Regions from separate parts of the Pectobacterium wasabiae CFBP 3304 genome, predicted to be linked through region 2. Evidence: predicted binding sites of a transcription regulator. Region 2 holds the regulator's gene; each other region holds the start of a gene.
What was found. The regulator PhoB, encoded in region 2, activates phosphate uptake and scavenging genes when phosphate is short. The targets are predictions, from matches to a motif close to CTGTCATAAAACTGNCNNAT.
Positions count from the first base shown of each region.

Region 1 (10,363 bases), 1.8 Mb from region 2:
CGGCACGGTGGTGACGATACCGGCAGAAAGCAGTAGCAGATTCAGCGACCAGGGATTTTCCGTCAGATGACTGCTTGGCGTATCGGCAATAAAAAACAGGTACACAACGGCGACTGGAAGCAGCCATAGCGTTTCGATCAGCATACCGGTTTGCCCATCGATGCCAATCTTTTTACGCAGCAGCCCGTATAACGCGAAGCTGAATGCCAGACCGAGCGCGATAACCGGCAGCGAGCCGAATGTCCACAGTTGAACCAGTACGCCAGTCACGGCAAGCAGCACGGCCAGCCATTGCAGGCGGCGAAAGCGTTCACCCAGAAAGATCATGCCCAGCATGACGTTGACCAGCGGGTTGATAAAATACCCCAAGCTGGCTTCCAGCATGTGATGGTTGTTGACCGCCCAGATATACAACAGCCAGTTTCCGCCGATAAGCACTGCCGTTAATGCCAGCAAAAACAGATGCTTGACGTTGCGGCAGGCATGGCTCACCTGACGCCATTTCCGGCCGACCGTCAGCAGGATCAGCATAAAGAAGAATGACCAGATAATACGGTGCGTCAGTATTTCATTGGGTGGAACGTGCTCAAGTAGCTTGAAGTACACGGGAGCAATTCCCCAAATGAAATACGCACCGAGGGCGAAAAAGATCCCCTCACGGGTTTGTTGCGCGTTCATGGGTAACTCGATAAGGACGGCGGGAAAACGCTAAGTCTACCCAAAACTGTGAGCGCTTTCACGTAAAGTGTTCATGACATGGTTTGCCAATGGTGGATGTCTGCCAACGATAAACGCTACCCGACAATATAGGTTGCGGTGGCGCTGGCCAGATGCGAACCCTGTTCGTTATGCAATTCGGCGCGCGCGACCGCGATTTTATTACCACCGCGCAGCAGCGTGCTGGTAATAGTGAAATGTTCTCCATAGCCTGGGCGTAGGTAATCGACCCGCATATCAATGGTTCCCATACGTGCAAGCCGGTGATGAAACTCTTGCTCGCTGATCGTCTCATGGCGCAGCAGCGTGTTGCCGACGCAGACTAATCCGGCTGCGACATCTAACCCGGCGGCGATCACGCCACCATGCAGGATCTTTTGTGCCGCATTGCCGATGAGCTTATCTTGCCGAGCGAACGCCAGGACGGCTTTGTCGGCTTCAAACTGCTGTAGTTCAAGGCCTAGCTCGATGTTGAATGGCATCTTGTAAATGAAAATCTCGCCAACGAGCTGGCGCACGGTATCTCTGGTTAAGGTGGTTCCCTGTACGTCAGCCATAGTTGTTTCCCGCCCAAATAAGAGACACGCGTTAAATACGGTTAATTTGATGTCTTTTTGTTATGTGGATGTTTATTTTATGCATTGATTTTGTTTCTTGCCAGAAAAAGCCGAGAAACCGGGGAACGGTAATTCAAACGCCGTTGAACTGTGTAGAATGGCGGGTTTGAGTGGGGAAGAGCTTATCCTTATTTACATAAAAGAATTTATTTAAATAAAAGCATTTATTTGGATAAAAGAATGCCTGAGGAAAACTATGTCGGAGAAAATGAATGCGTAAAATAGTACTCGCACTGGCAACATTACTGATGGCACAGGCTCATGCTGAAGATACGACCAACGCACCTGCGCCGAATCAACCGGCGGTTCGTGGCAGTATTATCGCTAGCCTGTTACAAGAGCACGATACCCCGTTTATTCTTTATCCTTACGAAAGCAACTACTTACTGTATACCTATACCAGTAACATCAATAAGACGGCGATACAGAGTTATAACTGGGGCGATGAAGCACGTAAAGATGAAGTGCACTATCAGTTGAGCCTCGGGTTCCCGATCTGGCGTGGTATTCTGGGTGATAATTCGCTGCTGGGCGCGTCTTATACACAGCGTTCTTGGTGGCAGTTGTCTAATAAAAGCGAATCTTCTCCGTTCCGTGAAACCAACTATGAGCCACAGGTCTTCCTGGGCTGGGCAACCCACTACACATTAGCAGGCTGGACGCTGCGAGATGTGGAAGTGGGCTTTAACCACCAGTCTAACGGCCGTTCTGATCCAACTTCACGCAGTTGGAACCGCGCTTATGCGCGTCTGATGGCGCAAAACGGCAACTGGCAGGTTGATGTGAAGCCGTGGGTGCGTTTCTCCGACAGTGAGGACGATAATCCGGATATCACCAAATACATGGGCCATTACCGTTTACGCGTCGGCTATGTGTGGGGCGACAGCGTGTTTAGCGCGGAAGGGCGTTATAACTGGAACAGCGGCTACGGCGGCGGTGAACTGGGCTGGAGCTATCCGCTGACGCGTCATGTCCGCTTCTACACCAAGGTCTTCAGCGGCTACGGTGAATCCCTGATTGATTACAACCATCGTCAGACCCGCTTCGGTGTTGGGGTGACGCTGAACGACATGTTCTAACGATCGTGTGATTTAGCGATTGCAGTTTTATCCGACGGCGCTGAAAATAGCGCCTGTTTGATTTCATTGAATTGGGGAAGGCGTGTCTACGGCGGAAGTATTGAATAAGGAAGCGCTGGCGGTTCAGGTTCTACGGGACACGTTCGGCTACCAGCAATTCCGACCGGGTCAGCAGGAAATTATCAGCGCGACGCTCAGTGGGCAGGACTGTCTGGTCATTATGCCGACAGGCGGCGGCAAATCTCTGTGCTACCAAATCCCTGCGCTAGTGATGGACGGGTTGACGTTGGTGGTGTCTCCGCTGATTTCGTTGATGAAAGATCAGGTCGATCAGCTTCAGGCTTACGGTGTTTCGGCAGCGTGTCTCAATTCGACGCAGACGCGCGAACAGCAGCTTGAGGTAATGGCGGGCTGTCGTACCGGCCAGATCAAACTGCTTTATATCGCGCCGGAACGCCTGACAACGGACAGTTTCCTTGATCATCTCGCCCACTGGCAGATTTCACTGATCGCGGTGGATGAAGCGCACTGCATTTCCCAGTGGGGACACGATTTCCGTCCTGAATACCGGGCGCTGGGGCAGATTAAACAGCGTTTTCCTCACCTTCCTTTTATTGCACTGACGGCCACCGCCGATGAGACCACGCGGAACGATATTGTTCGCCTGTTGGATCTTCACTCGCCGCTGATTCAGATCAGCAGTTTTGACCGCCCGAATATTCGCTACACGCTGGTGGAGAAGTTCAAACCGCTCGACCAGCTCTGGATGTTCGTGCAGGGGCAGCGCGGAAAAAGTGGCATCATTTACTGTAATAGCCGCTCCCGCGTGGAAGACATCAGCGCGCGTTTGCAGGCTCGTGGGCTGAGCGCAGGGGCATATCACGCCGGGTTGGACAATGAGCGGCGCGCTCAAGTGCAGGAAGCGTTCCTGCGTGACGATCTTCAAGTCGTGGTTGCAACCGTCGCCTTTGGTATGGGCATCAACAAGCCTAACGTGCGGTTTGTGGTGCATTTTGATATTCCGCGCAACATCGAATCCTACTATCAGGAAACGGGACGTGCCGGGCGTGATGGCCTCGCTGCCGAAGCCGCGCTGTTCTACGATCCGGCGGATATGGCGTGGCTGCGCCGTTGTCTGGAAGAGAAACCCGCCGGACCGCAGTTGGATATTGAACGTCATAAGCTCAATGCGATGGGCGCGTTTGCCGAGGCGCAGACCTGCCGCCGTCTGGTGTTACTGAACTATTTCGGTGAGGGACGCCAAGAGGCCTGCGGTAACTGCGATGTTTGTCTCGATCCGCCGAAGCGTTACGACGGGTTGGTTGAAGCGCAAAAGGCGCTCTCCTGCGTATACCGAGTCGGGCAGCGTTTTGGTCTGGGGTATATTGTTGAGGTGCTGCGCGGTGCGAATAACCAGCGTATTCGTGACTTCGGCCATGACAAACTACCGGTCTACGGTATTGGTAAAGACAAATCGCAGGAACATTGGGTCAGCGTGCTGCGCCAATTGATTCATCTGGGTTTGTTGAACCAGAACATTACGATGCATTCTGCCGTACAGCTTACCGAATCTGCGCGTCCAGTATTGCGGGGTGAAATGCCGCTGCAACTGGCTGTGCCGCGTGTGATTAACCTGAAACCCCGAGCGAATCAAAAATCTTACGGCGGAAATTACGACCGCAAGCTGTTTGCCAAATTGCGCAAACTGCGTAAATCCATTGCGGATGAAGATAATATTCCACCTTACGTGGTGTTCAGCGATGCGACGCTGCTGGAGATGGCGGAACTGATGCCGATCACCGCGGGTGAGTTGTTGAATATCAACGGGGTAGGACACCGCAAACTCGAACGTTTTGGTGCACCTTTCATGAACATGATCCGCGATCATGTCGATAATGATGACGAGTGATGCTCGTCTTGTCTGAGTGTATTTAACAAACAGGAAAACCAACATGCTGATGCTATTTCTGACGGTGGCGCTGGTGCATTTCATTGCACTGATGAGCCCGGGGCCGGATTTCTTTTTCGTTTCACAAACGGCGGCCAGTCGTTCCCGCCGTGAAGCGATGATGGGCGTGCTGGGTATTTCTCTGGGCGTTGTGGTCTGGGCGGCTATCGCACTGTTGGGGCTGCACCTGCTGTTGCAAAAAATGGCCTGGCTGCATACGGCAATTACCGTTGGCGGTGGGCTGTATCTGTGCTGGATGGGCTGGCAGATGCTGCGCTCGGCGCGGCGTAAAGCGCAGTTGGAAACCACGCAGGAAACGGCGGTGGTATTGCCGCAGCGTGGCAAAACTTTTATGCGTGGGCTGCTGACGAATCTGGCTAACCCAAAGGCGCTGATCTATTTCGGCAGCGTGTTTTCGCTGTTTGTCGGCGACAGCGTCGGCAGTGGGGCGCGTTGGGGGCTGTTTGCGCTGATCTCGATTGAAACGCTGATCTGGTTCAGTCTGGTTGCGATGGTTTTCGCCCTACCGACCATACGTCGTGGCTATCAGCGTCTGGCTAAATGGGTGGATGGCGTGGCGGGCGTGTTGTTTACCGGTTTTGGCCTGCACCTGATTTTCTCTCGCTAACCTTTCTCGGTGAGAATGTCTCTCCCAGAGTAATAACAGCGCGTTGCGATCCGATACGGCGCGCTGCTTTAATCAGGCTTTTCTCGCCGTGGCGAGTAGCGCGCCGACCAGCATGAACAGCGAGCCGAATACTCGGTTAAGCGTCTTCATTTGTCGTGGACCTTTCAGCCATCCTGCGATGCGCGTAGCCAGTGCAGCGTAGCCAATCATCACGATAATATCGACCACAATGGTGGTGATGCCCAGCACCAGATACTGTGCGGCCTGCGGTTGATGGGGGATGATGAACTGCGGAAACAGTGCTGCCAGAAACACAATACTTTTCGGGTTGGTCAGGTTCACCAGTATCGCTCGTTTAAAGAGCTTACGACGCGGCATGGTGCTGGCAAGCGCCTGAAGGTCGAGTGCGCCAGCAGCACGCCACTGCTGAATGCCCAACCAGATCAGATAAGCCGCGCCCAGCCATTTTAGAAGCTCAAAAGCCAGCACGGACTGATTAAGCAGTGCACCCAACCCGATGCCAACCAGAACGATATCAATGGATATTCCAACCTGTAAGCCACAGATGGAGGCTGCTGCGCCGCGATAACCGTGGCTGATGCCGGTGCTCATGGTATTGATGGCACCCGAACCGGGTGAAAGACTGAGAATAAGCGTTGTGAGTAAGTAGGTTAACCACCAATCCAATGTCATGAAATACGGCTCCTGAACCACGTTCTGTATTACGAGAGTCTGTCTGTTTTTTGTGTCACAATACGCTTGTGCTCTACTGCTTGTCATGTTCTTCCGCTAGCTTTGTTTTCCCTGCGTCACCGGAGAAGTGTGATGATCCAACGCCCCAATACGTTGTTTGCGTCGGAACGGTTAACGCCTGAATCGTTAATGACCAGTCTGCTGACGCGAGAAGCGCAGTTTGCCGCGTTTGCTACCGGAGAATTACTGGATTTCTGGCGTCAGCGCGAAGAGGGCGAATTCTCTGGCGTGGATGCTGTGCCAATCCGGTTTGTTCGTTTTACCGCGCCCCAGCATGACAAGATTGTTGTTGTCTTTTCAGGCCGTATCGAAAGCTATGTTAAATACAGCGAAGTGGCTTACGATCTTTTTCATCGCGGCTATGATGTGCTCATCATGGATCACCGTGGGCAAGGGCGATCTGGACGGATGTTGCAAGACCGCCACCGTGGACACGTGCTGCGCTTCAGTGATTATGTCGATGATGCCGAAACGCTGTGCCAGCAACACATTGACGTTAAGCGATATACCCGACGGTTTGCGTTAGCCCATTCCATGGGCGGTGCGATTCTGGCACAGCTTCTGGCTCGCCAACCCGCGACGTTTGATGCGGTGGCACTGTGTGCGCCGATGTTTGGTATTCATTTACCGCTTCCGCACTGTGTGGCTGGATGGATTGTCGATTGGGCGGAGCGTCGCCCGGCGATACGTGATTATTACGCGATCGGCACCGGACAGTGGCGCCCTTTGCCTTATCGGATGAATGTGCTGACGCACAGCCGTGAGCGCTACCAGCGCAGTATTCGCTTTTATGCGGATTCGCCGGATTTGCGCGTAGGTGGGCCGACTTACCATTGGGTGCGCGAGGCGCTACTGGTGGGAAAGCAGTTGCTGTCACAGGCTAGCGCCATCACCACGCCGCTTCTGCTATTGCAGGCGCAGGAAGATCGCGTGGTAGATAACCGTAGTCAGAATACGTTTTGTCAGGCACTGGCGCAGAACGGTAACGCCAATGTTGACGGCGTTTTACAGGTTATCTGCGGTGCGCGGCATGAAATTCTCTTTGAAACAGATCACCTCCGCGCTCAGGCATTTGCGCTGATTTTTTCGCACTTTGCGCGTTATCATTAATTTTTGCGGCGCGTGCCGCCACTACACCAGAAGTGAGATCTCATCGTTATGTACCATGTTGTTGCGTCCGATTTAGATGGCACACTGCTGTCACCTGACCATTCGCTGTCCCCGTATGCGAAAGAAACCCTCCGGCTGCTGACGGAGAAAGGGATTCACTTTGTGTTCGCTACCGGACGGCACCACATGGATGTCGCGCAGATCCGCGATAATCTCGGTATCAGCGCGTTTATGATTACCTCGAATGGCGCGCGTGTTCACAACTCGCAGGGCGAGCTGATTTTCAGCCACAATCTGGATCAGGACATTGCCCGCGACCTCTACAGTGTCGTACACACGAACCCCGATATGCTGACGCACGTTTACCGTGACGACGACTGGTTTATGAACCGTCCACGTGCTGAAGAAGAGCGTTTCTTCAAAGAGTCGATCTTTAAATACAAGCTGTTTGAACCCACACTGCTTGAGACCGATGGCATCAGCAAAGTGTTCTTTACCTGCGATTCTCACGAACAACTGTTGCCGTTGGAAGAAGCGATCAACGCGCGTTGGGGCGATCGGGTCAACGTGAGCTTTTCGACGCTCAGTTGTCTGGAAGTAATGGCGGGCGGCGTGTCTAAAGGCCATGCGCTAGAGCAGGTCGCGAAGATTATCGGCTTCTCGCTCAAAGAGTGCGTGGCGTTTGGCGATGGCATGAACGACTACGAAATGCTGTCGATGGCGGGTAAAGGTTGCGTCATGCAGAATGCGCATCAGCGCCTGAAGGATTTACTGCCAGATCGCGAAGTGATTGGTTCTAATGCAGACAGCGCGGTGCCGAATTACCTGCGAGACCTGTTTCTGAAGTAATCCATCGCCAAGGACGATCTCGACGTGCTGGGTGAGGCGGTGGGGTTGGATGATGCGCGGCGTAGCAAGTACGCCGCGCATAAAACACACGTCAAATGTTAGGCGCGGTTGGCTAGCTCTGCTTTATGCTTTTTCTCATTCAGCATAACAACAATCAGTAGAAGCACAGCCATAATGCTGCCGCCGATCATCACCATAAAGCCGCCGTCCCAACCGAAGAAGTCAACGGTATAGCCAACGATGGCGCTGGCGGCAACGGAGCCACCGAGGTAGCCGAACAGGCCAGTGAAGCCCGCTGCGGTACCGGCTGCTTTCTTCGGTGCCAGTTCCAGTGCGTGCAGACCAATCAGCATCACTGGGCCGTAAATCAGGAAGCCGATGACGATCATACACGCCATATCCACACCCGGATTACCGGCTGGGTTCATCCAGTAAACGATGGTGGCGATGGTGACAAGTACCATGAAGAACACGCCCGTTGCCCCACGGTTACCTTTGAACACTTTGTCGGACATCCAGCCGCACAGCAGCGTGCCTGGAATACCCGCATATTCGTACAGGAAGTAAGCCCAGGACGATTTATCCAGTGCGAAGTGTTTAACTTCTTTCAGGTAAGTCGGTGACCAGTCGAGGATGCCGTAACGCAGCAGGTAAACGAAGACGTTGGCGATAGCGATGTACCACAGCAGTTTGTTCGGGAAAACGTACTGCATGAAGATCTGCTTAGCTGTCAGTTCTTCTTCATCTTTTTCATTGTAATCAACCGGATAGTCGTTTTTGTACTCTTCAACTGACGGTAGACCACAGGATTGCGGGGTATCACGCATTAGGGCAAATGCGATGAGTGCAACCAGAATGGCGGCGAAGGCTGGCATGTAGAGTGCGGCTTTCCAGTCGTTAAACCAGGCCATACCCAGCAGGAACAGCAGAGGTGGAAGCCCGCCACCGACGTTATGCGCGCAGTTCCATACGGACACGATGCCGCCACGTTCTTTTTGTGACCACCAGTGAACCATGGTGCGTCCGCACGGTGGCCAGCCCATTCCCTGGAACCAGCCGCACAGGAACAGTAAGACGAACATGACTGCAATGCTGGAGGTTGCCCACGGTACGAAGCCCATGAATAGCATGACGGCAGCCGCCAGAATCAGACCGGCAGGTAGGAAAACCCGTGGGTTCGAACGGTCAGATACCGAACCCATGATGAATTTGGAAAAGCCGTAGGCGATGGAGATACCGGACAGCGCAAAGCCAAGGTCACCGCGCGAGAAGCCCTGTTCAATCAGATAAGGCATTGCCAGTGTGAAGTTTTTGCGTACCAGATAGTAGGCGGCGTAGCCAAAAAAGATCCCCATGAAAATCTGCCAGCGTAGGCGACGATAGAGGGGATCGACACGATCCTGCGACACGCGTGGCTGGTGGGCGGCGGGCCTAAAAATACTCAGCATAGATATCTCCAATGCGAAAAAAAACGATAGCTTTTTTGTTCTATTACGAACGTTATTGTAAGGGGATAGCGTGCAAATGAGTGTGATTCATGACGCTAATGTTACACTTTTATGAAACTGTGACGATTTTTGCGCTCATGTTAACAGAATCGGAAAATTCCACAGTGTGGTTTTAGTGATGTAAATCACACTTATTGTTTTTAAACTCTCATTTATTTTCGTTTAGTGTTCGTTTTTGCTCTTTATCAAACATTAACCCTCCTTTTTGTGTCCCAATAGCAACATACATACCCTCTATATCCTCCGCCTGGAGCGAGAACATGAAGCAAAATACTGGGAACTGGCGTGAAACTGACGTGGTTGTCATCGGCGGTGGTGCGACGGGGGCGGGTACGGCACGGGATTGTGCCCTGCGTGGGCTGCGCTGCCTGTTGCTTGAACGTTATGATATTGCGACCGGAGCGACCGGGCGTAATCACGGCTTATTACACAGCGGTGCCCGCTATGCGGTAACCGATGGTGAGTCTGCCCGCGAATGTATTGAAGAGAACCAGATCCTCCGGCGGATCGCCCGCCATTGCATTGAGCCAACCGACGGTCTGTTTATCACCTTGCCGGAAGACGATCTCGGCTGGCAGACGCAGTTCATTACCGCTTGCCAGCAGGCAGGGATTGGCGCGCAGGCAATAGACCCGCAGGAAGCGCTACGGCTGGAGCCTGCGGCAAATCCGACGTTGATTGGTGCGGTTCGCGTGCCGGATGGCTCTGTCGATCCTTTTCGCCTGACGGCGGCCAACATGATCGATGCCTGCGAGCATGGCGCGGAAGTTCTAACCTATCATGAGGTCATTGGGCTGATTCGTCAGGGCGATCGTATTACCGGCGTGCGCGTTTTCGACCATAAAAAAGGTGTAGAAACAGAAATATATGCGCAGGTGGTGGTCAACGCGGGTGGTATTTGGGGACAACACATTGCGGAATATGCCGATCTGCGCGTGCGCATGTTCCCGGCAAAAGGTGCGCTGCTGATTCTTGGGCACCGCATTAACAACATGGTGATCAACCGCTGTCGTAAACCGGCAGATGCCGACATTCTGGTGCCGGGCGATACCATTTCGCTGATTGGCACCACCTCAACCCACATCGACTACGATCAAATCGACAATATGCTGGTGACGCCTGCTGAAGTGGAAACGCTGATGCGGGAAGGCTCA
Region 1 covers NZ_CP015750.1:1,302,099-1,312,461, reverse strand. The annotation lists gene rarD (EamA family transporter RarD) at 1-678, opposite strand, end outside; gene A7983_RS05905 (thioesterase family protein) at 795-1,274, opposite strand; gene pldA (phospholipase A) at 1,547-2,413, shown strand; gene recQ (ATP-dependent DNA helicase RecQ) at 2,496-4,322, shown strand; gene rhtC (threonine export protein RhtC) at 4,366-4,989, shown strand; gene rhtB (homoserine/homoserine lactone efflux protein) at 5,062-5,682, opposite strand; gene pldB (lysophospholipase L2) at 5,815-6,852, shown strand; gene yigL (sugar/pyridoxal phosphate phosphatase YigL) at 6,901-7,701, shown strand; gene glpT (glycerol-3-phosphate transporter) at 7,800-9,149, opposite strand; gene glpA (anaerobic glycerol-3-phosphate dehydrogenase subunit A) at 9,470-10,363, shown strand, end outside.
Region 1: glpT (glycerol-3-phosphate transporter) is a predicted target of PhoB. The motif match lies at 9,248-9,267, and genes of this name have one in related genera.

Region 2 (10,363 bases):
TGCTGATGATGTGCGTGTTGCTGGCGATAAGCTTGAATCTGTTCAAGCAGTTGTTTGGCCTGCTGTTGTTCCGCCGCTATCTGCGTTTGCTTGTTTTCATCGGCACGCAGACGAATTTGCATTTTTGCCACTTCGTCCTGCTGCTGGGCTTTTTGTTGCTCCTGCGTGGCAATACGATGGTCAAGCGGTACAACCTGTTCATTGATCAACAACTCTTGTTGCTGTTGTATCTGTTTGTGCTGAATAACGTCCTGCTCTGCTTTCTCTTCCTGCTGGCGTAACGTTGTCAGCGCAGTGTGCCCAGAGGCCTGCTCCCCTGCCAGTTGTTCAATCTGTTGAGCGAGCGCAAGGGATTCCTGTCGATAACGTTCTCGTTCCTGATGTAACGGTCTCAGTTTTTCTGCCGGTTCGCTGTTGGCTAGCCTATCGAGTTGCGGCTTGGCCTGCTGAATGGCGGATTCGGCGCTCGCGTGTTGCGCCTGCGTGTTGGTTAGTTGCGTTTGCTGCTGCGTCAGTTGCTCAAACCAGCGCAGCGTAGTCAGTGCTTGCTCACGCTCAATGTTGCCCTGTTGCTCATGCTGAGTCAGTTCGGCAAGCTGGACTTCCACCTGCTGGCGCTGCTCATCGGTCAACAACTGAATACCTGATGCGCGTGCCTGTAGCGTGCTCAACGCGATGTTTGCCTGTTTGTGCTTGTCATAGACGCGCTCGGAAATCAGGCCGTAAATGTCCGTGCCGGTTAGCTCTTCCAGCAGTTCCGCCCGGTCGTCGGCTTTCGCGTTAAGGAAGGCGGCAAACTGCCCCTGCGATAGCATCATAGAACGCGTGAAACGGCCAAAGTCTAACCCTGTGAGCTGTGTGATCATCTCCTTCTTATCATTGAGCTTTTCACACAGAATCTTGCCGCCTTCAATAAGAGCAAGCTCGGCTTTGGGGGACTGTAAATTGCCGTCTGGGATATTTCTTGCCCGACGTTGGCTCCAGAAGGCGCGGTATCCCACGCCTTTAACCTCAAATTCTACCTCGGCGAGACACTCTGCTGTGTTGCGGGTCATTAGATCATTTTGGCTGGCAGAAAGCAGACCCAAGCGAGGCGTTTCGTGGTATAGCGCCAGACAAATGGCATCCAGCAGCGTGGTTTTTCCTGCTCCGGTTGGGCCAGTAATGGCAAACAAGCCGTTGCTGGAAAATGGCTCTTGTGTGAAGTCGATCTTCCATTCGCCTTTCAGCGCGTTGAGGTTCTTTAAGCGCAGACTGAGAATTTTCATTTGGCAGGTTCGCTATTTTCTAGTTCATTAATAACCTGATTAAACAGCGTGCGAACGCGCTGTTGGCGACCGTCTTCCATGTCTTTTTCCGTTGCCAGACGACGTTCAAAAACGTCATGTACGCTTAATTCGTTCAGCGTTTCCTTGTCCTGACGGGTAATGGCCTGCAAACGCTGTTCGCGCGTGCGGCGTAGCAGAAGTACCTCAACGGGCAGGTGTTCGGTCATCGCCTGAATGCGTTTTTGCATGTCGCTCAGATAATCCTGCGTGCTGAGCTCGATATCCAACCACATGGGCTTATCGCCCAGATAGTTCTGGAAGGTGGCCAGTTGCTGTTCAATATCGCTCAGGCTGCCTTTAATCAACTGCATCGGTTGAGTCACGGGAATAGGCAGCGTGTCTATCTTCGGCGGTGCATCGGGTATAAAACTGACCAGACAAACGGATTTCTCGCTGCCGAGCTCATCAAAACTCAGTGGGATTGGGGATCCGCTATAGCGAATGTGATCACTTTTGGTTACGCGTTGCGGGCGGTGAATATGCCCCAACGCGATATAATCCGCAGGGGGGAAAGCCTGAGCAGGGAAAGCATCAAGTGTGCCAATGTAGATATCGCGCACGGATTCTGAGGCGGTTGCGCCAATCGTCGTCAGATGCCCGGTTGCAATAATCGGTAGTGGCAGGCCAAGGGCATCGCGCTTTTGGCAAGCCAGTTGATAACACTGCTGATAGTGCGCGGTAATCGCTTCCTGTAGCGCTAGCTGTTTTTCATCACCGGATTGTCCGGCTTTGCTGGTTAGCACATCACGTGGGCGCAAATAGGGAATGGCGCAGAGCAGGGCACCGGGCTGCTGCTGGCGGTTTTCCAGCAGAAGCACCTGTTGGGCGAGATCGTCGCTGGCGCAGGCAATCACCCGCGTGTTCAGACAGGCCAGCAAATCGCGCGATTCGTTCAGCACCGAGACCGAGTCGTGGTTGCCGCCGAGAACGATGAGTTGGCAGCCTGTGCGCTGTAGTTCCACTACGAAGCTATAATACATTTCTCGCGCATAGCTGGGGGGCGAGCCGTTATCGAAGATATCGCCAGCCACTATAATGGCATCGACCTGATGTTGATCCACCTGAGTGATAAGCCAGTGAAGAAACGCCTGATGTTCAGCAGCGCGACTTTTGGTATAAAAATATTGCCCTAAATGCCAATCGGCGGTGTGGATAATGCGCATCGTGTTCTCTCGATCTTCATGCCGCGTGGCGTTGGATGACGTTATCATTATCCATTATGTGGCACGGTGCATCGTTGCTATGGTGTTTTGTCATCGTAATGCCATGATTATATATAGCAGGGATGATGGCTGTCGCGCTGGGATCGCGAGTTTGGAAAGCGGTTCGAAAAATCGGATGTACGCACTGTAACATCGTGCGACGAGGGAGGTTTGTTTTTCATAAATCTGTCATAAAACTGACGCATAATGCCTTTCGCCTGCTAACAGCGACGATGATTAACGACAGGATTAACAATGGCAAAACGCATATTAGTCGTGGAAGATGAAGCACCAATTCGTGAAATGGTCTGCTTTGTACTGGAACAAAATGGGTACCAACCAGTGGAAGCCGAAGATTATGACAGCGCGGTAACGCAACTGTCGGAGCCGTTCCCAGAGCTGGTGTTATTGGACTGGATGCTGCCAGGAGGATCGGGCCTGCAATTCATCAAGCATATGAAGCGCGAAGCGCTGACGCGTGATATTCCGGTAATGATGTTGACCGCGCGTGGCGAAGAAGAAGACCGCGTGCGCGGGCTTGAAGTGGGAGCGGATGATTACATTACCAAGCCGTTTTCGCCTAAGGAGCTGGTGGCGCGCATTAAAGCAGTGATGCGCCGAATTTCACCGATGGCGGTGGAAGAAGTGATTGAAATGCGTGGTCTGAGCCTCGATCCTTCCTCTCATCGCGTGACGACCGAAGAGCACGCGTTGGACATGGGTCCGACGGAATTTAAACTGCTGCATTTCTTCATGACACATCCTGAACGTGTTTATAGCCGGGAACAGTTGCTGAATCACGTGTGGGGCACTAACGTTTATGTTGAGGATCGTACTGTCGACGTCCATATTCGTCGCCTGCGTAAAGCGCTGGAAACCAGCGGGCATGACAAAATGGTGCAAACCGTTCGGGGAACGGGCTACCGTTTTTCAACGCGTTACTGAGGTGAGCGTGACCGGAGAAACACTAACGTGCTAGAACGTTTATCCTGGAAAAGGCTGGCATTGGAGCTAGCTTTTTTTTGTTTGCCCGCTTTATTGCTGGGGCTGATTTTTGGCTATCTGCCCTGGTTTCTGCTGGTTGCCGTATTAGGCCTACTCTGCTGGAATTTTTATAACCAGCTTAAACTCTCTTATTGGCTGTGGGTTGACCGCAGCATGACGCCACCGCCTGGCCGCTGGAGCTGGGAGCCGCTGTTTTACGGGCTCTATCAGATGCAGTTGCGTAATCGACGCCGACGTCGGGAGCTGGCGCTGCTGATCAAACGGTTTCGTAGTGGTGCCGAATCCTTGCCGGATGCGGTGGTGATCACCACCGAAGAGGGGACGATCTTCTGGTGTAATCACCTGGCGCAGCATCTGCTCAATTTCCGCTGGCCGGAAGATAACGGTCAGAATATCCTCAACTTATTGCGCTATCCTGAATTCACTAATTACATGAAAGGGCAAGATTTTAGCCGTCCTCTCACGTTGCAGTTGAATAATTCTCATCATGTTGAATTCCGCGTGATGCCCTATTCCGAAGGGCAACTGCTAATGGTGGTGCGCGATATTACGCAAATGCACCAGCTTGAAGGCGCAAGACGTAACTTTTTTGCCAATGTGAGCCATGAGTTGCGAACCCCGCTGACGGTGTTACAGGGCTATCTGGAAATGATGCAAGAAGAAACGCTGGATGCGGCGCTGCGCGGGAAGGCGTTGAATACCATGCAGGAACAGACCCGGCGCATGGACGGGCTGGTCAAACAGTTGCTTACCCTGTCCCGGATTGAAGCAGCGACGGCAATCGATCTGAATGAAAAAGTCGATATTCCGTTGATGCTACGCGTATTGCAGCGTGAAGCGCAGACCTTGAGTCAGGGGCGGCATGAGATCGTCTTTCGTGTGAATGAAAATCTCCGGGTGTTTGGTAACGAGGAACAACTGCGCAGCGCGGTATCCAATCTGGTGTATAACGCGGTCAACCATACGCCGGAGGGAACGCGTATCGAAGTCTGTTGGCAGAAGATCCCACAGGGGGCGCAATTTCAGGTCAGCGATAACGGGCCGGGGATTGCAGCCGAGCACTTGCCACGCCTGACTGAACGTTTTTATCGCGTGGATAAGGCGCGTTCGCGACAGACGGGCGGTAGCGGGCTGGGGCTGGCGATTGTTAAGCACGCGCTCAGCCATCATGATTCCCGTCTGGAGATCATGAGCGAGGACGGCCTGGGATCGCGTTTTGTCTTTACGTTGCCAAATCGGTTGATTGTCCCTACCTCTGTGGCTGAAAATATGGCGAAACCTTCGGCCTGACGGAAAACGTTATTCATGATATCCGCCATACGTATTGCGGGCGCTTTTTTACTGCTGCTTAGCGCATTTTGCTCCGCGCAACCTCGTCAAATGCTGGCGGGTAACCTCTCCAGCGCGGGGTCGGATACGCTGGCTAACCTGATGGCCTTTTGGGCGACGGATTTCAGCCAGCATTATCCGAACGTGAATTTACAGATTCAGGCTGCTGGTTCATCGTCTGCGCCGACGTCTCTGGCGTCGGGTGCCGCACAACTCGGGCCGATGAGTAGGGCGATGAAGGCCAGCGAAATTGAGGCGTTTGTTCAGCACTACGGTTATCCACCGCTGGCGGTGCCGGTGGCGATGGATGCGCTTGTCGTGCTGGTGAATCAGGATAACCCTCTGTCTGGGCTGAACTTGTCACAGTTGGACGCCATTTTTTCGATTACGCAACGCTGTGGTAACCAGCAACCGATAAAACAGTGGGGTGACCTCGGCTTACGCGGTAGTTGGGAGAAACGCACGTTACTGCGCTATGGGCGAAATTCTGCCTCGGGAACCTATGGATTCTTTAAACAAAAAGCACTATGCCGCGGTGACTTCCTTCCTCAAGTTAATGAATTACCTAGTTCGGCATCCGTTGTGCAGGCGGTTGCAGCATCAACGGATGCGATCGGTTATGCCAGCGTGGGTTTTCGTACCAGCGGTGTGAAGATGTTGCCGTTAGCCGCACAAGGCACCGACTACATTTCCCCTTCGACTGAAAACATCCGCAGCGGTTTATATCCCTACACCCGTTATCTCTATATCTATGTCAACAAAGCACCCGGACAACCGCTGGAAGCACTGACGGCGGCATTTTTGGCACGCGTGCTGTCCGAAACGGGACAATCGTTGGTGAATCAAGATGGCTATCTGCCGCTGCCGGAAGAAACGCGTCGTCAGGCGCGTCAGCAGATTGGTCTGCCTGAATAACTTTTCTTCTCATCATGGATTTGCGCTATTTTCACGGAACATGAATTTTATTCACGTGCCGTGAAAATTCTTCTATTGCCCTGCGATTCGCCACGTGACACGATATTGTTAAATTTAGACGTCCAGATGGCTAAATAAGATTAAATGTAACTATCCCTCTGGGCAAATATTTCACATTGAAACTATATGTCAGTACGCTTCTTTCTTGAAGACGAGTGCTGGCAACATGTCAGGAGCGACAGATGGCGAATACCTTATCCCCTTTCCGTGCCGATATCGTCGGCAGTTTCTTGCGTCCAGCAGCGATTAAGCAGGCACGTCTTCAGCATCAAGCAGGCGAGATTGATGCTGCCGCGCTGCGCAACATTGAAGATCGTGAGATTCTGCGGGTGGTAGAAAAGCAGCGTGAAGCTGGCTTGCAGATAGTGACGGATGGTGAGTTGCGTCGTTCCTGGTGGCACTTTGACTTCTTTGCTGATTTGCACGGCGTAGAGCGCTATGAAGCTGACCACGGTATTCAATTCAACGGCATTCAGACCAAATCCCATGCGATTCGTGTCGTGGATAAAGTGAGTTTTAACCCTCAGCACCCGATGCTCGACCATTTTCGCTACCTGAACAGCATTTCTGGCGATGCCGTCGCTAAAATGACGATTCCTAGCCCTAGCGTGATGCATTTTCGCGGTGGACGAAAAGCGATTGATGCGACGGTTTACCCCGATCTGGCCGCCTACTTCGACGATTTGGCGCAAACCTGGCGCGACGCGATCCACGCATTTTATGACGCTGGCTGCCGCTTCCTGCAATTGGATGACACCGTGTGGGCCTACCTGTGCTCTGACGATCAAAAACGTCAGATCCGTGAGCGTGGCGAAGATCCAGACCAACTGGCTCGGACCTATGCTGATGTCCTGAACAAAGCCTTGGCTGATAAACCTGCCGATCTGGTTATCGGTTTACACGTATGTCGCGGTAATTTCCGTTCGACCTGGATTTCTGAAGGTGGGTATGAGCCTGTTGCAGAAATTCTGTTTGGTGAAGTGAATGTCGATGCATTTTTCCTGGAATACGATACTGAGCGTGCGGGTGGATTTGAGCCGCTGCGTTTTGTGAAGCCGGGCCATCAGCAGGTTGTGCTGGGACTGATCACCACGAAGAACGGCGAGTTGGAAGAGGCTGAAGTGGTGCAGGCACGCATCGCGGAAGCGGCAAAGTATGTCGATCTCAGCCAGATTTGCCTGAGCCCGCAGTGTGGTTTTGCGTCAACGGAAGAGGGCAATAGCCTGACGGAAGAGCAACAGTGGAATAAGTTGAAGCTTGTCGTGGATATCGCTAATCGCGTGTGGTAACACCGATGAAGTAACCTTATTTTCATAATGGGATATACAGAGGCTGGATCATTCGATCCGGCCTTTTTTGTGGCTGTTATCCTGCTTTCTACCTGCGACGTTTTTGTGCAATATGTTTTTTTTATGATCGAACAACGCATTTTATGCCGTTTTTTATCAGTTTTATTGCAATGAAATATCGATAAATGCGCAAATCATGTGTTATGCAAATCATGATAAACCAATTTATATTCTTATTTTTTAGTATAAGTAGGATAGATACTCTGGTTTTTAGATCTCTGCTTGTCTTTTTACGCTATAAACGGTTTACTTAGCACCCAATATGGCTGTGCAAAAAATAACTCCTCTATACTCGTCATACTTCACATCGCCGGAGTGTTGGCATCATGCTTCAGGCCATCCGTTTGCGAACGGCTTCTGACGGCGATAAACGACACAATTTTTTATCGATTTGATACAGGCAACACGACATAACTATGAGCCATCGTTTAACTTCCAAAGATATTGTGGCATTAGGTTTTATGACCTTTGCTTTATTCGTGGGGGCAGGAAATATCATTTTCCCGCCTATGGTGGGATTGCAGGCAGGAGAGCACGTTTGGACTGCGGCAATCGGCTTCCTGCTGACGGCGGTTGGCCTACCTGTGCTGACTGTCATCGCCCTTGCCCGAGTTGGCGGCGGCGTCGATGCGCTAAGCTCGCCGATTGGTAAAAAGGCCGGTGTGGTCTTGGCTACCGTGTGCTATCTGGCTGTTGGGCCACTGTTCGCGACGCCGCGCACGGCAACCGTCTCGTTTGAAGTCGGTTTGGCTCCTTTGGTTGGTAATGGTGCGTCCCCTCTGTTGATTTATAGCCTGATTTATTTTGCTATCGTCATCGGGATTTCTCTGTATCCGGGCAAACTGCTGGATACGGTCGGCCATGTGCTGGCACCGTTGAAGATCATCGCTCTGGCGGTATTGGGTATTGCCGCCGTGCTGTGGCCCGTTGGGACACCGATCCCTGCGACAGAAGCGTATGAGCATCTGCCGTTCTCTAATGGCTTTGTTAACGGCTATCTGACGATGGATACGTTGGGCGCGATGGTCTTTGGTATCGTAATCGTTAATGCGGCACGCTCACGTGGGGTGACAAGCTCAGTGCTGCTGACGCGTTACACCGTATGGGCTGGGTTAATCGCGGGCATTGGCCTGACGCTGGTCTATTTGAGCCTGTTCCAGCTTGGTTCTGTCAGTGGTGAACTGGTGCCGCAGGCGCTGAATGGGGCAGAGATTCTCCATGCTTATGTGCAACACACGTTCGGTAACATGGGAAGCAGCTTCCTGGCGTTGTTAATCTTTATCGCGTGTCTGGTGACGGCGGTGGGCTTAACCTGTGCGTGTGCTGAATTCTTTGCGCAATATCTGCCGTTGTCCTATCGCACGCTGGTATTTGTGCTGGGAATGTTCTCGATGGTAGTGTCCAATCTTGGCTTGAGCCACCTGATTCAACTTTCTATTCCGGTGCTGACAGCGATTTATCCGCCTTGTATCATTCTGGTTTTACTGAGCTTTACGCTCCGTTGGTGGAATAGCGCTTCACGTATTGTGGCACCCGTTATGTTAGTCAGCCTGTTATTTGGCATGATTGATGGTATAAAATCATCGGCTTTCAAGTCGCTGTTGCCAGAGTGGAGCCTCAATTTGCCACTGAGTGAGCAAGGATTGGCCTGGTTGCCACCGTCGCTGCTGGTTTTATTGGTTGCAGTGATTTACGACAGACTGTGTGGTCGTCAGGAAGTTACGGTACATCAATAATATCGTTCATACCTGATAGCGCTGGGGATATCTTACTGCTCCAGCACTGCGTTAGGTTTCTGCACCACAGGTATCTGCCTGTGGTTTTTCTTTTTGTAATGTTTTTCTCTTATAAGACAGGGTTGCTTATCAATGGAACAACCATCTTCCAAGCTCAAGCGTGGGTTAAGCACGCGGCATATCCGCTTTATCGCCCTTGGCTCGGCGATCGGAACCGGTCTGTTTTATGGTTCTGCTAGCGCGATCCAAATGGCGGGTCCCAGCGTGTTGCTGGCTTACCTGATTGGTGGGATTGTCGCGTATATCATCATGCGCGCACTGGGCGAAATGTCGGTGCATAACCCGCAGTCCAGCTCGTTTTCTCGCTATGCGCAGGATTATCTCGGGCCGTTAGCGGGATATATCACCGGCTGGACCTACTGCTTTGAGATGCTGATTGTCGCCATTGCCGATGTGACTGCGTTTGGTATCTACATGGGCGTCTGGTTCCCTGCTGTGCCGCACTGGGTATGGGTCTTGAGCGTGGTGCTTATCATTGGTGCCATCAACCTGATGAATGTGAAAGCCTTTGGCGAACTGGAGTTTTGGCTCTCTTTCTTCAAAGTCGCCACCATTATCATCATGATTGCTGCCGGGATCGGCATCATTATCTGGGGCATTGGCAACGGTGGCGAACCCACCGGCATCCATAATCTGTGGACTAATGGCGGGTTCTTCAGTAACGGGGTGATGGGGATGATCCTATCGCTACAGTTGGTGATGTTTGCCTATGGCGGGGTAGAGATTATCGGAATCACTGCCGGTGAGGCCAAAGACCCACATAAATCCATCCCTCGTGCGATTAACTCTGTACCGTGGCGTATTCTGGTGTTCTATGTTGGTACGCTATTCGTCATTATGTCGATTTACCCGTGGAATCAGGTAGGCACCAACGGTAGCCCGTTTGTGTTGACGTTCCAGCATATGGGTATTACGGCGGCGGCAGGTATTCTGAATTTTGTCGTGATTACCGCGTCGCTGTCGGCAATTAACAGCGACGTCTTCGGCGTAGGCCGTATGCTGCACGGGATGGCGGAGCAGGGCCATGCACCGAAAGTGTTTAGCCGCATTTCTAAACGCGGTATTCCGTGGGTAACGGTGGTCGTGATGATGATGGCACTGCTGGTAGCGGTGTACCTGAATTACATTATGCCTGGCAAAGTATTCCTGGTGATTGCTTCACTAGCCACCTTTGCGACGGTATGGGTGTGGATCATGATTCTGTTCTCTCAGATCGCCTTCCGTCGCCGTCTAAGTGCTGATGAAGTCAAGGCACTGGCGTTCCCGCTGCGTGGGGGGATCGCGACCTCCGCGTTCGGTATCATCTTCCTGTTCTTTATCATCGGTTTGATTGGCTACTTCCCGGATACCCGTGTGTCGCTGTATGTCGGCATCATTTG
Region 2 covers NZ_CP015750.1:3,143,250-3,153,612, forward strand. The annotation lists gene A7983_RS14180 (AAA family ATPase) at 1-1,268, opposite strand, end outside; gene sbcD (exonuclease subunit SbcD) at 1,265-2,491, opposite strand; gene phoB (phosphate response regulator transcription factor PhoB) at 2,786-3,475, shown strand; gene phoR (phosphate regulon sensor histidine kinase PhoR) at 3,503-4,825, shown strand; gene A7983_RS14200 (PstS family phosphate ABC transporter substrate-binding protein) at 4,841-5,779, shown strand; gene A7983_RS14205 (cobalamin-independent methionine synthase II family protein) at 6,022-7,128, shown strand; gene brnQ (branched-chain amino acid transport system II carrier protein) at 7,605-8,924, shown strand; gene proY (proline-specific permease ProY) at 9,057-10,363, shown strand, end outside.

Region 3 (10,363 bases), 380 kb from region 2:
GCTCATGATGAAAGACGAAATTTTAGTCACATCTCGTTATTAATTGAGCGCTATTTACTGTCCGTTAGCCCATTTTTCACGCACGGTCACCACGATTTCGCTATTGGTTATTCGCTGATGAAGGCCCCTTCCGTCCACATGGAAACCTGGAAACTTAACCTCTTCTCTGCCTGGCTGGGATGCTTTTTCACCGGGTTGGCCATGAGCCAGATACTGCCCTTCTTGCCGCTGTACATTGAGCAGCTCGGTGTTAATTCACACGAATCGCTGAGCCTGTGGTCTGGTTTGATCTTCAGTTCGTCTTTTCTCATTTCTGCCGCTGTGGCACCACTGTGGGGAAGCCTCGCCGACCGTAAAGGCCGCAAGCTCATGCTGCTGCGCGCCGCACTCGGTATGGCGATCGTGATGTCGTTGCAAGGGTTGGCGACCAACGTGTGGCAGTTGTTCATCCTGCGTTCGTTAATGGGGCTGACCTCCGGCTACATTCCTAACGCGATGGCGCTGATCGCCTCGCAGGTTCCGCGTGAAAAAAGCGGTTGGGCGCTGGGTATGCTATCAACCGGGCAGATCGCTGGTGTCATCCTCGGCCCTTTATTTGGCGGCTTTATGGCCGATTACATCGGGCTACGCATCGTCTTTTTCATCACTGGCGGCCTGCTGTTTACCAGTTTCCTGATTACGCTTTTCGCGATTAAAGAGAGCGTGGTTAAGGTCACAAAAGAGAATCGGCTCAGCGGGAAAGCCGTTTTTGCTTCGCTGCCTTATCCAACGCTCATCATCTGCCTGTTCATTACGACGATGATGATCCAAATGGCAAACGGCTCCATCAGCCCCATTCTCACCTTGTTTATCCGCGATCTGGCTCCCGGTACGGACAATATTGCCTTTATCAGCGGCGTGATTGCCGCCATTCCCGGCGTATCCGCGCTGCTATCGGCACCGCGTCTTGGCCGCTTAGGTGACCGGATTGGCGCACATCGCGTCCTGATCGCCGCGCTGGCGATCAGCGTGCTGCTATTCTTGGTTATGGCAATGGTACAGAGTCCGACACAGCTTGGCATTCTGCGCTTCATGCTGGGCTTTGCCGATGGCGCACTGATGCCAACCGTGCAGGCGCTATTAGTCAAATACAGCAGCCAGCAGGTAACAGGCCGTATCTTTGGCTATAACCAGTCATTCATGTACCTGGGCAACGTGTTGGGGCCGCTGATGGGCTCCGGCGTGTCCGCACTGATGGGGTTCCGCTGGGTGTTCGTCGTCACCGCTTTTCTGGTGCTATGCAACACGCTGCAACTCTTTTTCGTCTTCAGGAAACCCAGGGGAAAAGGATAACTCCCCCCTCCCTAAGCAACGATATGCCATAAAAATCGCATCTTTCCTTGCAAAATCAGGAGTGCGATCACAGAACTGACATATCTATTATCTATGCTCCGACGATACTTCTGTCAAATCGACTCATATCAAAAGAGCCCCCCATGAAACATACATTGTTAGCACTGCTGGTTGCCGGATTTCTGCCGTTCAGCGCGCAAGCCGAAGGAGAAAGCGTAACGCGCTATATCGTTACCTTCCCGGCTGGCGATCATGTCCCGTATCAGGGAAAATTCGCCAAAGACTTTCCCAACGGCCTGCCGGTTGGTATTGGCTCTGGCCTCTATTTCACGGGCAAACAGGGAGATGACCTGATGTTCACCACCGTCACCGATCGCGGCCCAAATGCCGATGCACCGCTGTCTGACGGAAAAGAGGCCAAGATCTTCGCTAGCCCCGACTTTGCACCGCTAATTATGGATATTCGGGTTAGCGCGAAAGCCGCCGAAGCCATTAATCCTCGATCGCTGCACGATGCTGAGGGCAATATCACTGGCCTGCCCCTGCCTGCGGATTTTATCGGCACCACCAACGAAGTCGCACTGAACGACGCGCTACAACCGCTCAGCACCAGCCAGCGCGGGCTGGACACCGAAGGGATCACGCCGGATGGCAAGGGCGGTTTCTGGCTGTGTGACGAATACGGCCCTTTCCTGATCCATATTGATGCCAGCGGGAAAATCCTGCAAAAATTCGGGCCGACGCCTACGGGTAATGAACACTCTGTTGCCAGCGGCTTACCAAATATCATCAAATGGCGTCAGCCGAATCGCGGTTTTGAAGGCCTGACTCGCCTGCCGGACGGCACCATCGTCATGGCCGTGCAAAGTACATTGGATATCGATGGTAAAAGCAAAAACAAAGCGCAGTTTACGCGTCTGGTGATGTTTAACCCGGAAACGCAAACCAGTCGTATGCTGGGTTATCCCATCAACATCGACAGCTATAAGAAAGCGAAAGATGCCAAGATCGGCGATATCGTCGCACTGGATAATCAGCGCATTCTGCTGGTCGAGCAAGGTGCGGATAAAGACAAGCAGATGCAGAACCGCATCTATCTGGTCGATCTCAGTAAGGCGAGCGATCTGACGCCGTTCGATGCCGAGGGGAAATCACCAGAATTTGACGATCCCGCGCAGTTGGAAAAACGCGGCATTACGCTGGCGCACAAGCAGGAGTTAGTTAACCTGCGTAAGCTCGGCTGGCAGCAGGAGAAAGTGGAAGGCCTGGCGCTAGTTGATAAGCAAACGCTAGCCGTCATCAATGACAACGATTTTGGCCTGCAATCCGTGCTGCACTCTCCCGTGAAGGAAAAAGATAAGGCGGACGACTATCAGGCGACGGCCGACGGCAAACTTACGCGAGATGGCAAGGCGGTCGAGACAACATTAGCAATCAAACCATTGCAGAAGCCAGAAGCCGACAACGAGCTGTGGTTGATTCATCTGGCACAGCCGCTGAAATAGCTTTATACCCGTCATTCTTCAAGCTGCATATGCGTTGGCTTTCCTCACTCACCCCAGTCACTTACTTATGTAAGCTCCTGGGGATTCACTGCGTCGCCGCCTTCATGCAACTCAAATTATTTAGGGTATACCAATGAAATAGCTTGTCTAAAGGATCGAAGTGGAAGCCCTTCTTCAACGCGCTCAGGCGTGCTCGAACCAGTCGCTATTCTGTTGTGCGATCGGCGTGATTGAATAGATCATTTCCTGCAAGTGTTCACGAATCGCTTTTTCCGCCGCATCGGGGTCATGCGCTTTCAGAGCGTTAAAAATCAGGTAGTGCTGTTGGATCAGGCTTGGCGGGGGAGATACCTGACTCAGGCTGAGAAAACGCACGCGGTCCATCGTCGCTTTGATCGACTCGATGGTTTCCCACGCCAGCGGACAGTTGGCAACCTGTGTCAGAAGCTGATGGAAGCTGTCATCGAGGCTAAGAAACTCACGCACCTGTTCATTCTGCGCGGCCAGTTCCTGACGGCGTAAGTTGTGCTCTAGCGTTAGTAGTTGTTCATCCGTCACCATTTCGGCTGCCCGGCGCACAATGGCACATTCCAACGCCTGACGGATAAAACGGGCCTCCGCCACGCGCTGCTCGGAGATCTTCATCACAAACGTACCGCGCTGCGGCATGATCTGCACCAACCCGGCTTCGGCCAGCTTGATAAAAGCCTCTCTGACTGGCTGGCGGGAAACATCAAAACGCACAGAAATTTCTTTTTCAGACAGCAACTTGCCCGGTGGAATATTGCATTCCACAATGTCTTTGCGCAGTACGCGATATATTTGCTGGTTTACTGGTTCATTGTTGTTGATTTGAAAAGACGTATCCATGCCACTGTGTTTACCCAAGAAATTTACCGTTTATGATACATGTTAATTCAGGACTATACCCGCCATACTTACTGCCTGCCATACTAACCTGCTATACACCAAACTGCACATTCGCTAGCTTCTCTCATCCCCCCACCCACACCAGTCAGTGGGAGGATAATGAGAAACAGAATACCTCTTGCCGGGAGTCAGTCGTTCCCTAAACGCGTTTCGTTTAACTGCTACCGACATTCGGCTTGCTTAGCGCATACCTCATATTTAAAAATACATCATTAAACACCAATAACACGATGGCGTGAGTCAATTACGGCATGAGCAAATTAGGCAAGAACATTACCGTTTGCGGGAAGATAAATAATACCGCGACGAAAACGATGAACGCCAATAAGTAGGGTACTGAAGCTTTCATAAAATCAACGGTATCACATTTTAGAATCCCACAGACCGTGTACATACAAATACCAACTGGCGGCGTATTCGCTCCCAATAACGTTAAGGTAATGAACATGATTCCGAAATGAATAGGGTCATAACCTATTTCTGTCACAATAGGCAATAATATTGGGGTCAGCAATAGAACCAGGGGACTGGCATCCAAAACCATACCAATGACGAGCACCAAAGCAAAAATCAGTAGCATGATACCTGTCGGGCTTTCTGTAAACTCAGTAATGAACTCAGTCATTGTCTGGGGCAACTGGTCCAACACGCTGATATGCCCCAAAATAAAGGCAGCCATAACCAAGAGCATGACAATACCAAGATCGCTTAGCGTTTCAGTCAGCGTATCAAGCATCCCTTGCCAAGTTAGTTCTTTATAAACCAAACCACCAATAATAATGGCGTAGAGAACAATAAATGCCCCTGCTTCTGAAGTAGTAAACAGTCCTAAACGAATCACTACAATGAGAATAACGGGGAACATCAGCGCCCAAAAACCGCGGCGAAAGCTCACCATAACCTCTTTGAACGTCGGCTTTGACAACATTTCTGGTTGGATTTTCATACGACGAGCCATGATGTAATTCGTTATCATCAGGGTTATCGTCAGCAAAAAGCCTGGAATAATGCCCGCAAGGAATAATTTACCAATAGAAACGTTCCCCACAAATCCAAATAAAATTAACAAGATACTTGGGGGTAACGTAGCCGTGATCAATGACGCAAAAGCGATAACAACTGCCGTATAAGCCCGTGGATAGCCCCGATCGATCATAGAGAACCCGAGCATACGCGACTGCATGGACGCATCAGCAACCGCCGAACCGGCAACCCCGCCCATCAGCATCGCGAGCAATACGTTAATTTGCGCCAGTCCACCAATCATCCAGCCGGTCAGTAGACGAGCAAAATCTAATAAACGCTCAGTAATACCTGTTCGTGTCAGTAAATTTCCAACCAGGATAAACAGAGGAACTGCAATCATCGGAAATGACTGTGTCGGCGCTGCAAACTTTTGAAAAGCGATACCAAGCGGTAGAAAATCTGACGTAAAGAAATAGGCCAAACTTGATAGGGCAATAACAAATCCTACAGGCATGCCCATCAACATAAAAACAATAAATAATACACCGGTCAACCATATCATAGTAAATCACCTCTAACAGATAATGCTCGACTGGATTTAACTTTATCAATCAGTTGCTCAACACAGGTAAACATTATTAACAAACATCCTGTCGGAACTGCTGCACTTAAGAAAACATGGTTCATCTCGGAAATAGGTAATACATGGGCTCGAGTATCCCAGGCAAAAAGATACCCGGAGTAAGTCCCAAAGCAAAGAAATGATATAATCAAAATCCTATTAATATAATCTATTGCACTTTGTAATTTTTCAGGCAACCGCTTCAATAGAAAGTCAATTCCCATATTGCGTTGACTGGCTTGAGAATAATGGATAGCGAACATACTTACCCAAGCGAATAAAACCATGGATATCTCTATAGACCAAATCAGTGGATACCCCACTGCTCGTCCAATAGCCGCAACCAAAATAAGTATCACCATGATGATAAACATAATTTTTGCAATGGCTATTTCTATTTTAATCAGTGTTTTCATCTGCAATATCTCACACAACGCCCCGCCATAAAGGCGGGAGCGGCACAGAGGTAATTAAGCTAATTTATTGGGTACCCAACGCGGCTTTCAAACTATCACGCGCGGATTCTAATCCAAGTTTAGCGGGTGTATTAGCACAGGCGGTAATAAAAGGACTGAGATCGATCTCTTCCACTTTAGCACCGCTTTTTGTCATTTTTTCTAAAACGATATTACTTTGCTCTATAATTTTTTGGGATGCGAATGCGCCTGCATTATAAGATTCCTCATGAAGAATCTTCTGATATTCTTCGGGAAGTTGGCTAAACCATTTACTGCCAACAATAATTGACGTCATTAAGTGGTAGTGATTGGTTTTAGTAATATATTTAGCCACCTCATTGAGCTTAGAACCGTATAACGCCGTTGGGTGCGCTTCGGCGGCATCCACTACACCTGTCTGAATGGCAGAATAAACTTCGGACCACGCCATAGGTGTTGGTGAGGCTCCCATACAGTTGATTGTTTCGATAACGATAGGGGCATCAGGTACTCTTACTCTGACACCTTTTAAATCAGCCGGCTGCGTGAAAGGTTTTTTCGTAATCATCATACGAGAACCTTGATACCAGTTGAATGAAAGGCTGACCAAACCTGATTTATCCTGTAACTGTGATTCCCATCCTTTAAATAGGGGAGTTGCGACAAATTTTGAGGCTTGCTCATAATCTGACAATAAGAAGGGTGCATTTAGTATTGCCAACTCTGGCACAAATTGCGCCAGCCTACCGCCATCGGTAAGAACGCCAACATTGCTTCCTACCTGAGCCTGCTGAATCAACTCCCCATCAGCCCCCAATTGACCACTTGGGAATAACCGCACTCGCACTTTTTTATCCGTGCGTTTTTCAACATTTTTCTTAAATTCTTTAAATCCTGCATAAATAGGATCGTCTGGCGCTAACGCAGTGCTCAAGTTGAAATCATAGGTTTTAGCAGCAACAGGAGATAAGGCAAAAAGAGAAAGCAATGAAGCAAGTGCTATTTTTCTACCTATCCCCGATGTTAGAACATAAAAATATTTCATTTCGAAACTTAAGGTATATTTTGACATATCTCTCTATTCTCCAAAGGAAAAGTTACGCATGTAAAAATACCAGCCCTGCTATTTTTAACATATCGATGGGTAAAATATTTTTCCGCCAAGGCATTAGAAAAATAACTCCCCGAGTCTTAATTAATGTTTGTTCATCCTTAAATATCAGTTGGTTAAATTTCACTTATCAATCAAACTTAACTTATGCTTCATTCATAATCACACTATGCCATTAATAATAAAAAAACACTGCACACCATTACCATACAAGTAAGCGCCGTTTTTTATCGCCACGTAATTATTTTGCGATGTTTATCACAAAGACTTAAATTATGTTAAAATCTGAATGTAATAATAAGCCCATCACTTTCCTATTAGGATTTAAGTGAAGGAGATGAGAAAATTTGGTTCATAAAATCAACGTTTAATGTTGTCATTCAATAATAACGAAATATCATATTACTGAACCTCTCTTTTTAATTTATAAGCTCAAGCGGCACTTTCGCCACAACCTTGCGGACGGACTGTGTAATCGAACTAAAACCTTATAGATTGCCTCAGGTAATTCAGCACGGCTTCTATCGAGTTGCAGAATATTACCAACGATCAGTTATTCACCTCTTGCGCCAGCTTAACGACTTCAGCCCATACCCCATCATCAACGGGAATGCCTTTGACAAGGTTTTCTTTTCGATTTTTAGCTGAATTTTCTCCGGGGTAATAAACTTCGTTTTTACCTTCTGCCGGCATTGATGACTTAACGTAATCTGCCACACTATCAGCCATGCGATCGCTAAATTCACAGCCGCCAAGTTGGGCGGGATCGAAAACAATAAAAATCTGGCTGGCTCCGGTACAACTGCCTTTACCAATGTTATCGATCTCATTTGTCGGGTGACCCGCAGACAATAACGCCGCCATCGCATCTAACAAAACTGCCATCCCAGAACCTTTCCAGTATCCGGTAGGGAGGATGCGCATAGATTGTTCAATGGGTCCCGGCTCATCGGTTAAATGTCCTTGCTGATCGAAACCACCGGGGAATGGCAAACGTTCATTTTTAAGCCGCGTAACCTGCAATTTGCCGTATGAATATTGCGACATGGCCATATCTAATACGATCGGCCCTTTTTCTCTCGGCACAGCCATGACAAAAGGGTTATTGCCTAAGCGGGTATTTTTTGCTCCCCACGCAGGCATACACGATTCTGTATTCGTCCAACAAATTGCGGCAAGACCTTTTTCCGCGGCTTTCCAACCGTATGCTCCGCCGCGCATCCAGTGCGTGGTATTACGTAAAGCAACAACCCCTATGCCATTTTCACGCGCTATCTCCGCCGCTTTTTCAACCGCAAACAAAGCGTTAGTGATACCAATCCCCTGGTTACCATCATAGATCTCCATCACGCCCAATGACTTAACCTGAGTAGGCTCAGCTTGAATATCGATCCAACCTTTTTTGACGTAGTCAATAAACCGAGATACGCGATTTAAGCCATGCGAGTAGACGCCATCACAACTGGACTCCGTGTGAATTTGCGCGCAAACATCTGCTTTTTGCTCACTTAATCCCGCATTCAGGAATGCATTCTTTACTGTCGCTTTCATGACATCAAAACTAATTCTTTGCATATTTTTTATCTCACTCTGCAGACCAACATGCCACGATGAACATCACCATGACTGGATAGCTAAAACCACGTGGCAACAAGCTCTCGGGCTTTGTTCGAGTTTACTTATCGCTTTTTCTCCCTGAGAACGCGTTTCACGTAACTTACCCTTCCTAACAGACAACTTTGCTAACGCCTACTACCATACAAGTACAGCAATATTGATAACTTGAATCGCCTCACAATTATTAACATTTGCAACATTTATCTAAAGCTCAAGGCGGAGCAGAAATACATCAAAAGGGTGACATTCGGGGGTAAAAAAGATGAGGCCACAGCAAACAGAGGAAACCACGCCGGACTGGTTGTTCGGCAATAAATCGATTTACGGCGAATTTTCCGCCAGTGTTACAGGCTTAACATGGCAAGTGTCATGGTGACCGCAATCATGGCGAGGAGGAATAGAGATAAGTAGAGCAAGGGAGTAAACATTCCCCTTGCCCTACATGGTCGCGATAGCCAACGTATTCAGCGGCTACCGCATTTTTTACGGTTACCAGACTGCCGCTTGCAACATCTCCTTCACGCCTTTTTCTAACAGCGCCAGATAATGCTGCGTTACCGCCTCTACAAAGACAGGGTCCTTCGGTAAATCCTCACCGAAAATCGCCGTCAGCGTCAGCAGCGCCGCAACTCGGCTTTCCCCTTCCATACTGTTTTGCACCGTTTCAGCGATCGCCTCTTTCAGCGGATCGCTGATTTCAATCGGTTGCCCCTGTTCATCGATACCGCCGACATAGCGCATCCACCCCGCCACACCGAGCGACAGCGCATCAAAACGGCTACCCTGTGCCAAATGCCAGCGGATCGAATCCAGCATCCGCTGCGGCAGCTTTTGCGAACCGTCCATCGCAATCTGCCAGGTGCGGTGTTTTAGCGCCCGGTTGCGATAGCGATCCAGCAGCGCATCCGCATAGGCGGCGAGATCGACCCCCTGTGTACGCAGCGTCGGTGCCTGTTCACGCAGCATTAGGTGGTGTGCCGCCGCGACCAGCGCATCATCCTGCATGCACTCGCTGATGTGTTGATAGCCAGCGAGATAGCCGAGATACGCGAGGAACGAGTGGCTGCCGTTGAGCATACGCAACTTCATTTCCTCAAACGGCAGCACGTCCTGCACCAGCTCCGCACCCGTTTTTTCCCATGCGGGACGGCCGTTAACAAAGTTATCCTCAATCACCCACTGGAAGAACGGCTCACAGGCGACTCCAGCCGGATCGGCAACGCCGAGTTGTACTTGGATCGTCTCCAGCGTTTCTTCGGTAATGGCGGGCACAATCCGGTCCACCATGGTGGAGGGAAAGGTGACGTGCTGTTCAATCCAGCGCGCCAGTTCGACATCCTGCTTCTCGGCCAACTGTACGATAACGTTGCGCGTAACGTGTCCGTTCTCTGGCATATTGTCGCAGGACATCACGCTGAATGCCGGTAGCTGACGTTCCCGTCTGCGTTTGATGGCAGCTAGAATCACACCGGGCAGGGAGCGTGGTTCTGCGGGTAACGCCAGATCGTGGCAAATCAGCGGATGTTCACTATTCAACTGCCCCGTCGCCGGATGGTGGCAATAGCCTTTCTCCGTTACGGTAATCGACACGATGGAGATATCCGGCGCGCTTAACGCCTCCAGCACCGCCTCGATACCCTCGACTTCCGCATGCAGTGCGCACGTCGCCACGCCGATGACCCGGCTATTCCAGCCACTGTCCGCCATTTCGGAAACCGACCACAGCAAATCCTGCTGACGAATGGCCTCGATCTGCTGCTCACCACCGATCAGGTTAATTTCGCAATAACCCCAATCGCTGCCCTGCTCCGCCGCCAGTTTATCGGCGCAGACTGCCTGGTGC
Region 3 covers NZ_CP015750.1:2,762,191-2,772,553, reverse strand. The annotation lists gene A7983_RS12545 (multidrug efflux MFS transporter) at 139-1,332, shown strand; gene A7983_RS12540 (esterase-like activity of phytase family protein) at 1,476-2,837, shown strand; gene A7983_RS12535 (GntR family transcriptional regulator) at 3,021-3,707, opposite strand; gene A7983_RS12530 (TRAP transporter large permease) at 4,012-5,295, opposite strand; gene A7983_RS12525 (TRAP transporter small permease) at 5,292-5,771, opposite strand; gene A7983_RS12520 (C4-dicarboxylate TRAP transporter substrate-binding protein) at 5,836-6,864, opposite strand; gene yiaK (3-dehydro-L-gulonate 2-dehydrogenase) at 7,453-8,478, opposite strand; gene A7983_RS12510 (mannitol dehydrogenase family protein) at 9,010-10,363, opposite strand, start outside.
Region 3: A7983_RS12540 (esterase-like activity of phytase family protein) is a predicted target of PhoB. The motif match lies at 1,397-1,416, and genes of this name have one in related genera.